Regions from separate parts of the Lysinibacillus sp. FSL K6-0075 genome, predicted to be linked through region 2. Evidence: riboswitches for the same ligand, from Rfam matches in the RefSeq annotation. Region 2 holds a riboswitch; the other holds the start of a gene.
The links. A riboswitch is a leader RNA that binds a small molecule or an ion and turns the genes downstream of it on or off. The one in region 2 is predicted to bind cobalamin.
Positions count from the first base shown of each region.

Region 1 (4,832 bases), 1.1 Mb from region 2:
TAAATAAACCATGAAAAAAGAAAGAGCATATACTCTTTCTTTTTTTATGTTGTTGAAAAAAATCGTGTCACTAGCAGAAAAAGACCTTTTGGCAAGGTAAGGGGTTGATTTCCGATCTGCCAGCGTCCTTTCCAGGGGGCGTCCGAGGAGCTTTCCCTCACTAGCGTTCGCCCACAGGAAAGCAAGTAGCCTGCAACGGAAACCATTTTCACCTTTCACAAAAAAGCTATTGCTGGTTTTGTTTTTCTTATGCTTGTTTTTTCAGGGAGTCCATGATGAAATTAAAATTCTCCTCAAAATTTTTGTAGAGATGAACATTTTTTTGTCCCTGCACCTTTGAAGCATAGCTAGCAAAGTTTAGACCAGCGCCATAAATTTGTAGTGCTCCATTCGCCAAATCACCCTTTTGGAGAAGCTCAATGCCGTCTTTCAAGAAATTTTGACTCTCCTCGAAATGACACTCCGTAATGTATTTATCACCACTATGAAATAACTTTAAGTTTTCTAGTATTTTATTTGCTGTCTCTTCACTAATAGAAGCGTCGACATTTATTAGCAGTTGATTGATCGGTTTTACCAACTTGGCATAGAGGCTATCATGCGTTTCACAGGTTTCAGCACTGGCATTTCTTAATTCTTTTGCATTCATTTTATCTTCCCCTAACTTTTCATTGTTTTATTACTTGCTGAACCTTCCCCTAATTTTAATATTTTAAATCCTGAATTTTCAGAAATATGTTATGATTATAGTGAATGAAGGAGGGATTTTGTATGTTTCGATCCATAGCACCCCCAACAATGTCTTTGCAGTAGAATCTACTGTTTAGGCATTCGATAATAGCTTGCTCATTTCGATAGATTCTACTGTATAGGCTAAAACGATATACGTAGAAAGTAGGAATTTGTAATGAGCGGAAAATTAGCATTTGTATTGTCCATGATTATTTTTGGTGCTGTCGGTGTTTTTGCGAAGTTTATTCCTTTATCCTCAAGTGAAATTGCCTTTTGGATGAGTATCATTGGCGCTTGTTTTTTGTTGGCCATATTTGTTTATAAAAAGGAAAGCTTTTCGAGGATCACGATTGTCCAAAATAAATGGCCGTTAATGCTTTCAAGTTTAGCATTATGCGGTAATTGGATATTTTTATTTCAGGCTTATAAGGAAACGACCATTGCCAATGCAGCACTAAGTTATTATTTTGCGCCAGTACTGGTCATCTGTTTATCTCCTATTATTTTAAAAGAGACGTTAGTAGGGAGAAAAATAGTGTATGTTGCTGTAGCATTAATAGGCCTATTTTTGATTGTCCAAAGCCAAAACATGGAGAACAGTGGTCACTTTATCGGTATTGTCTATGGTTTGATCGCAGCATGCTTTTACACGGTACTAACCTTTACAAATAAACGTATTCGTGGTTTAAAAGAGCCCGAAAATACAATTATCCAACTCTCTTTAGCTGCATTTTTGCTCTGTCTCTATATTGTAGGGACTACGGGTTTTCAAGTGATGCAAATTAGTTTTGGGTTCGTTCTAGTATTGATAGTACTTGGTATTGTGCATGCAGGTGTGGGGTTCTTTTTGTTCTTTTTAGGCATGTCTCAGCTAAAAGGTCAAAGTATAGCCATTCTTAGCTATATTGATCCACTGACATCATTAGTACTCTCAACAATGATTATTGGTGAACAAATGACAGTCCTACAAATAATAGGGGCTGTTCTTCTATTAGGCTCAACATTACTAAGTGAATTGGAAAAGACATAAGCCACTTTATAGTGTTACTGTTTAGTTTTACAAGTTTACTTTTCACATATTGACAGGAAAAGTGAGCTGTCGTAGATTTAAAGTAGTTGAATAAAAGCAATAGGTGCCCAATAGGGAGAATAGGGAATAAAGTGAAAAGCTTTAGCGGACCCGCCACTGTATAAGGGAGTTTCATAGTGAATGCCACTAGCAAATTGCTGGGAAGGTGCTATGAGATGTTGAACTTGAGCCAGGAGACCTGCCTACATGCTTTAGAAGATATAGATGATGGAAAAGTCTGTAGTTTATTTGTCATGACAATAAACTACAGACTTTTTCTTTTTGTCTTAAAAAGAGAGGAGCAATTTCATGCAATTACTACAAGACACGATACAAAACATCCAAGGTGCTGACCTGAAGGTGATGGAGCAAGCTAGACAGCGTATAGATGCCCTATGTAAACCCCCTGGCAGTTTAGGAAAACTAGAGTCCATTGCAGTGCAGCTTTCTGGCATAACTGGACAATTATTTCCGGTGATTGATAAAAAAGTCATCATTGTTTGTGCAGCAGATCACGGTGTTTGTGAGGAAGGTGTAACCACGAATCCACAAGATGTGACGGTCTTTCAAACATTAAATTTTCCTAAGGGAGGTACAGGTGTTTGTGCGATTGCGGGCATTACCAATGCAAAGGTAGTAACAGTAGATGTTGGGGTAAAAGAAGATATTCCACTTGATGCAGGTGTCCTCATTCATAAAATTAAATATGGTACAGGTAACATGGCACAAGGTCCAGCTATGTCTAGAGAAGAGGCTATTCAATCCATTGAAGTAGGAATTCGTGTGGCAACAGAGGAAATCAGAAAAGGTGCCAATGTACTTGGTACAGGTGAAATGGGCATCGGTAATACAACACCGAGTGCAGCGATATTAGCTGTTCTAACTGACTGTGACCCAATTGAAGTAACAGGATTTGGAGCAGGAGTTGGTCAAGGTGGAATTGCCCATAAAGCGGCGATTATTGAAAAAGCAATTAGCTTAAATACGCCTAATCCTAAAGATGTCATCGATGTTCTAGCTAAGGTTGGCGGGTTAGAGATAGGGGCGATGATAGGCATTATACTTGGCGCTGCAGTCCATCGTAAACCTGTTGTCATTGATGGATTTATTTCAACTATTGCCGCGCTCATTGCTTATAAGCTCGAACCAAAAGTAAAAGATTATATTATTCCTTCCCATGCCTCAGAGGAACCAGGGGCTAAAATTGCCGCTGCATTACTTGGCATTGAACCAATGTTGTACATGAATATGCGTTTAGGTGAAGGCTCTGGTGCAGCCCTAGCCTTTCCCATTTTAGATGCAGCCTGCTCGATGATGAAAAATATGGTGACTTTAGAAGAATCAATGCAGTTGTTAAAAAGATAAAAACAATAAAACAGCCAATGACTTAATTTTTGGTCATTGGCTGAATGGTATTTATGCTCGATTTAACTTACGTAATGGCAAGCGCCACTTCATCATATAGGAAAGAATACGTAACGCTGTAATTACTGCGAATAAAATATAAAGGAAAATGTCCCCTGTAAAAACCTCAAATCCGATTATCAGCCCTGCGAGAGCTGCCCAAACACCATAAACTTCATCACGGAGAACTAATGGTTTTCGTCTAGCTAATAAATCTCGTACAATACCACCACCTGAACCTGTTAAAACTGCAGCTACAATGACCGCGCTAATTGGCATATCAAGCTTCACAGCATAGAGTGCCCCTTGAATAGCGAATGCTGATAAGCCAATGGCATCTGTGAAGTTACCCCAACGATGCCAATGCTGAATCAGATGATGTGGAAAAATAAAGAATATCGTAATTGCAGCCAGTGCAATTTGAAACATCATATCCTGCCCCCATAGTGTTGTGACAGGTAGTCCGATGAGTAAATTTCGAATTGCTCCACCACCAAAGGCCGTAACAATACCAAGTATATATACACCGAATAAATCGTATTCTTCTTCCATGGCAATGATTGCCCCAGAAATAGCAAAGGCAATTGTTCCTATAATACTAAAAACCTCCCAAGCCATCCCTTTCACCCCTTCTATCAATAAATAAACTTTTTTATAAGTTAAAAGACTTTTTTACGTAACAGAATCTATGAATTTAATAGCCAAAATCAGTCATTAAATACGCTTCTTGAAATAAGTCCGCACATTAGCTTAGCGTAAAATTCCGTTAGAAACAATAGGCAAGTTTTACAGGTGCACATACAAATTGATAAAATGTGATTAAAATAAAGAAAAACATTCGTCAAAAGCATTTATATACCAGTGTTTGGTTAGGGAATTCTAGAGTGATTGATGTCAATTTAGATAGTCAATAAATCTTACTGAATGAAATGCGGGACAATTGTGAAATGGAGAAGAAAGAATGACGTTTACATCAAATTTATCTACACAAACGCTATCCTTAGCGACAAAAATAGAGGAGCAAGTGCGGCCTTATCATGCCAAGGTAGAAGAAATGGCATTTTATAACCAGCAGAAGGTGCTAGCAGCATTTCGCAAGCATCAAGTGAGTGACTACCACTTACATCCATCTAACGGCTATGGCTATGATGATGAGGGACGGGATAATCTAGAACGTGTTTATGCGGAAGTATTTGGAGCAGAGGCAGCCATTGTTCGCCCCCAAATTATTTCAGGGACACATGCAATCACGCTTAGTCTATTCGGTGTTTTGCGTCCTGGTGATGAGCTGCTTTATATTTCTGGTCAGCCATATGATACATTGCAATCCATTGTTGATGGTGGTGATAAAGATACAGGCTCACTGAAAGATTATAAAATCGGTTATCGACATGTGGATTTACTAGATAACCAGGCCATTGATTGGTCAGGTGTAGAAGCGGCCATTACAGCACAAACAAAAATGATTGCCATTCAACGTTCAAAAGGCTATGCAACACGTCCATCCTTTACGATTGATGAAATTGCTGATATGTGTGCAAAGGTACGTAAATTAGCCCCTGAAGCTGTTATTTTTGTAGATAACTGCTATGGTGAGTTCGTAGAGGCGCAGGAACCTACAGAAGTT
Region 1 is NZ_CP151947.1:1,273,567-1,278,398, forward strand. Features, by position in the region: gene MHB65_RS05930 (rhodanese-like domain-containing protein) at 1-7, shown strand, start outside; gene MHB65_RS05935 (hypothetical protein) at 248-649, opposite strand; gene MHB65_RS05940 (DMT family transporter) at 908-1,762, shown strand; cobalamin riboswitch at 1,847-2,023, shown strand; gene cobT (nicotinate-nucleotide--dimethylbenzimidazole phosphoribosyltransferase) at 2,111-3,166, shown strand; gene MHB65_RS05950 (trimeric intracellular cation channel family protein) at 3,218-3,823, opposite strand; gene MHB65_RS05955 (methionine gamma-lyase family protein) at 4,167-4,832, shown strand, end outside.
Region 1: another riboswitch for cobalamin. It lies ahead of cobT (nicotinate-nucleotide--dimethylbenzimidazole phosphoribosyltransferase); the one in region 2 lies ahead of MHB65_RS11495 (ABC transporter substrate-binding protein).

Region 2 (4,832 bases):
GAATCGCTGGGTAAATTTCGCCATCTACATTTCCGAAATAAATCGCTGCATTGCCGTGATCTGTGACTTGGAAGTAGAAGCTATGATTATCATTCATCCATTGCACGCGTGGTGACGCTACCCCTTGTAGAAAATCACCGATGACAAAATCACCGACAGGCGCATCGAATTCACTTGTTACACAGTTTAGCAGTTTTTGCTCCATGTCATATATCCATAGCTTCGCTTGTGTGGCATTTTCAAATTCACGCTCTCCGCCTACAAAAGAAAGGAATCGGCTATTCGGAGACCAAGCCGTTTGGTAATATGCACCAGAGCCTTCTGTTAGCTTGCGGCTCTGTTTAGTTTCTAAATCCAATAAAAAGATATCCACATTAAATGAGAAATCCAAATCCTCCGCTTTATCGGCTAAGTACGTAAGGTATTTGCCGTCTGGCGACCATGTACCGAGATGGAAGTACTCTTTTCCCTCCGTCACTTGCTCTAGCTCTCCTGATTCCACATTGACAAGGGCAATATGGATAAACTGCTCCATATCAATAAATCCACCAGCATCCGATTTGTGCTTCATTTTCTCGATTTCTAGTGGCTTGAGTTCTTTATCCTTCTTCTTCTCATCCTCCGCTTTATCTTGGATGGTTTCATCTTTCCCTAGGACGACTGAAAAAGCAATTTTCTTGCCACATGGGGACCAGACAGGGGATGTCGCCCCATTTTTACAATGTGTCAGCTGTTTTGCCTCTCCACCTGCTTTCGATAGCACATAAATTTGCGATTTACCTGTTCTCGTTGACAAAAACGCAATTTGGCTGCCATCTGGTGACCAAACAGGGGAACTTGTTCTATCCTCACCAAATGTCCATTGCTGTGGCGTTTTGTCCTTCAAGTTTATGTAAAATAAATTCGAGATATAGTCGTTTTTCTTCTCGTCCATACGAGTCTCTACATAAACTACCTCAGTTCCATCGGGTGATAGCTGTGGATCTGCTACTGATTTTAAGTGATAAAGATCTTCTGGTTGAATCCCTTGTTTCGATGTCATGTTCTTGCTCCTTTGTATTGTAATTTTCTGTGCCTTACTACAATACTTCGACACCCTAAGTAATATTCCTGCTATTTAATAGAATTTTTTACTAGTTCCCAATATTCTGCGGACTTGGTTCTGCGATAAAATTTATAAAAGGGTTCATTCGGGCGAGCATGCTCTTTATAAAGGCTTATCATGTGCAATAAAAAATCTTCAATGTGCTCGACACCTACCCTTTTAGCGAATAATGTGCCAGCCTGTGCCTTTGCCCCCATCGGCACAGCACCTAAATAGACATCAAAGCTTTCCTGCTGATACACGAGCCCAATATCATCATAGACTGCATTGTAGCAGGCAGATGCACAGCCATTGATATTGACACGTACTCTTGCAGGTACCTTGATCCCCTCTAAAGCATGATAAAGATGTTCAGTTATCGGAGCAGCCTCCATTTTCTCACCATCACAAAAATCGCAAGCCTTCATGGCAATAATGGAGCCAGAGGACGCAACATAAAGACCCGCTTCCTGTAAGGCTTGCACAGCTTCTGTCGCATCGCTCGTTGGAATGGATACGAGAATACTATAGGAGGCGGAATACTTAATCGCACCCTTTTCGCCAGCAATTTCGGCTATTTTTTGAAATTGCGCTGGCGTATAATGCTTATTGATAATGCCAGGGCTAACTGCTAGACGGGTAAATTCACCCTCACGGTTTAGTGTTTCAAATGTTTGATCTGGTACGTTTTTTTGAAATGCGTTCATTGATATCGCTCCTTATGAAAAAGGAGCTAGCAAAGCGCTAGCTCAAATTGGTTTAAAAGTTTTCAGGATAGAAGCCCTTCGCTAAAATTTCAATGGCCTCTGCCGCACGAACCCCTTCAGATGCTGCTGAAAGTGGCAGGATGACAAAGTGATCATTCTTGACAGCTTCCATCTCCTTTAATGCTGGATCATTTTTTAAGAATTGGATCTTTTGTTCTGCCGTTGTTTCACCATAATCAATCACGACAACAACCTCTGGATTACGATCTACTGCATCTTCCTTCGACACAGTTGTCCAGCCTGATTCCACATCACCAAAGATATTTTGACCACCCGCGATTGTCACCAGCTCATTCATAAAGTTTTGACCAGCTGTAAATACATCCTTTTCACCGCTATCAAACACAAGAACACGTAATTTTTCGCTATCTTTTGGTAATTTAGCTTGTACTGCCTCTACATCTTTTGTCATTTGCTCAATTAAAGCTTCGCCACGATCTTCGATACGGAAAATCTTCGCGATATTGCGAATATCAGTGAAAATATCTTCTAATGTTGGTTTTGTCATGTTAGAAGCCGTATGTAAATACGTATGAATGCCTAATTCTTCAAGCTCCTCTGGTGTGCCAACGCCCTTTTCACCAAAGCCACTTTTCCAGCCTGCATATAAGAAATCCGCCTCGGCATCAATCACTTGCTCCTTCGTTGGGTATTGGTCAGAAAGCACAGGGACTTTATCGTATGCCTCTTGCAGGGGCTCATAGATTTTGTCATCTAAGTAAGCCGTCCCAACCATAGAATCCTCTAAGCCAAGCGCCAGCATAATTTCTGTCACATGCTGATTTAAGCTAATCGCTTTCGTAGGTGCTTCCTTATATGTTTGGCTTGTGTCATTATTTTCAATGGTTACTTCTGTTGCTGCCTCAGATGGCTCAACCTTTTCACCTTGTGCTGCTGATTCAGTTTTGTCCTTTGCATTACAAGCCCCTAAAATAGCGACCAAGGCAATGATCATCATCAGCCATATACTTTTCCATTTCTTCATGTCCTTTTCTCCTTTGTTGTTAAAATATAGAAAGAAATCAGAGACTTCTTTACTACCCATGTGGTTGGAAGGGCATAAAAAAAACCCTCTTGTCGCCAAGAGAGTAGCATAGTGAAATAACGGTATCATCATTACCTTTATCACTATCCCCATCCTCGTGGTTCTTAGTCAAAAAACACATACTGGCAGGTATCCTGGCTTAGGTTCATCATCTATACGCCTTCCCATAGTTTTACTACAGTGGCATGCTGTATAGACTCCCCATTTACAGTTGCGGGACAGCATCGGAATTGCACCGATTTCCCTTTTAAGCAAATGACAAATGCCATTTGCACCAATACGTTCTATTATGGTCAATACTATTGATAGACTAGCGTAGTATGACGCTAATTATGCAATCATCACTATATTAGCACTATTTCGACAAAAATACGAACTATTTTACAAGAATTATATATGCGAGTATTCTGTTACAATGAAAAGATAGCAATCTATAGAAACGAGGATTTCTTATGTACAAAACAATCGGTGTACTGGCGCATGTGGATGCAGGGAAAACGACCTTCTCTGAGCAAGTGCTTTTTCATACAAATAGTATTCAAGCCCGTGGTCGAGTCGATCATCAGGATACCTTTCTTGATAATCATGAGCTAGAGCGCAGGCGTGGGATTACGATCTTTGCCGAGCAAGGTCGCATGAGCATTGGCGATGATACATACACATTGATTGATACACCTGGGCATGTCGATTTCTCCCCTGAGATGGAGCGTGCCATCCGTGTGATGGATTATGCCATTATTATCATTAGCGCAGTCGAAGGGATACAAGGCCATACTGAAACCGTGTGGCAGCTTTTACGTAAATACCATGTCCCAACCTTCTTCTTTATCAATAAAACGGATCGTGAAGGAGCAAATGTAGGAGCTGTCATGAGCCAGCTTCGTAAAGATTGCTCTCAGCATGTGTTGTTCGTCGATGAACCGCTGCGAGCAGATTATGTGTCAAATAGCATCATGGAATGGCTGGCGGAGCGCGACGAAAAATTGCTGGATGCCTTTCTGAATGAGTCATTAGAGCATGAACCATGTCTTGCTCAGCTACAGGCCATGATTAAAAACGAATGTGCTTTCCCTTGCTTTATAGGCTCTGCCTTAAAGGATGAGGGCATTCAGGAATTTCTTGACCAGCTTCCCCTGTTAACGGCTACCCAATTTGAGCAGGATGTCCCGTTTGAAGGAGAGGTTTTTAAAATTCGTCATGATGGGCATCAGCGTTTAACCTTTATGAAGGCTGTCAAGGGCTCCTTACATGTGCGGGATGAATTTTCATTTGGTGAAGTGACGGAAAAAGTGACAGAAATTCGCCTTTATAATGGCAGTCGCTTTGAGACCGTTCAACAGGTTGAAGCAGGAGAGATTTTCGCGGTGAAAGGGCTGAGTCAGGCAAACATTGGAGATCGAATCGGTACAACGACGCTAACACAGCCCTATGAGCTTGTCCCAACGCTACAGGCAAAGGTTCAATATGCGGGCGATCAGCATATCAAGGAAGTGCTACAGATTTTCCGTTTAATTGAAGCCGAAGAGCCTTCTTTACGTGTCGTTTGGCAGGAAAAGTTCCAGGAAATCCATGTCCATATTATGGGTGTCATTCAATTGGAGGTCCTGACAGAGGTATTAATGAGACGTTTTTCATTAGCCGTCTCCTTTGGCGAGCCGCAAATTTTATATATGGAGACCATTGCGACGAAGGTGACAGGCTATGGCCATTTCGAGCCACTCAAGCATTATGCGGAAGTTCATTTATTAATGGAGCCAAATCCACGTGGAACCGGCAATACCTTCAGCAATGCCTGTCATGCAGATCATTTATCCGTAGGCAATCAGCGCCTTGTTGAAAAGCACCTGTTTGAGCGCGATCATCATGGCTTACTTACAGGCTTCCCTGTAACAGATGTTCATTTTACGCTTCTAACAGGTCGCGGGCATAATGAACA
Region 2 is NZ_CP151947.1:2,346,100-2,350,931, reverse strand. Features, by position in the region: gene MHB65_RS11505 (S9 family peptidase) at 1-1,042, opposite strand, end outside; gene MHB65_RS11500 (precorrin-3B methylase) at 1,114-1,791, opposite strand; gene MHB65_RS11495 (ABC transporter substrate-binding protein) at 1,844-2,836, opposite strand; cobalamin riboswitch at 3,003-3,190, opposite strand; gene MHB65_RS11490 (translation factor GTPase family protein) at 3,349-4,832, shown strand, end outside.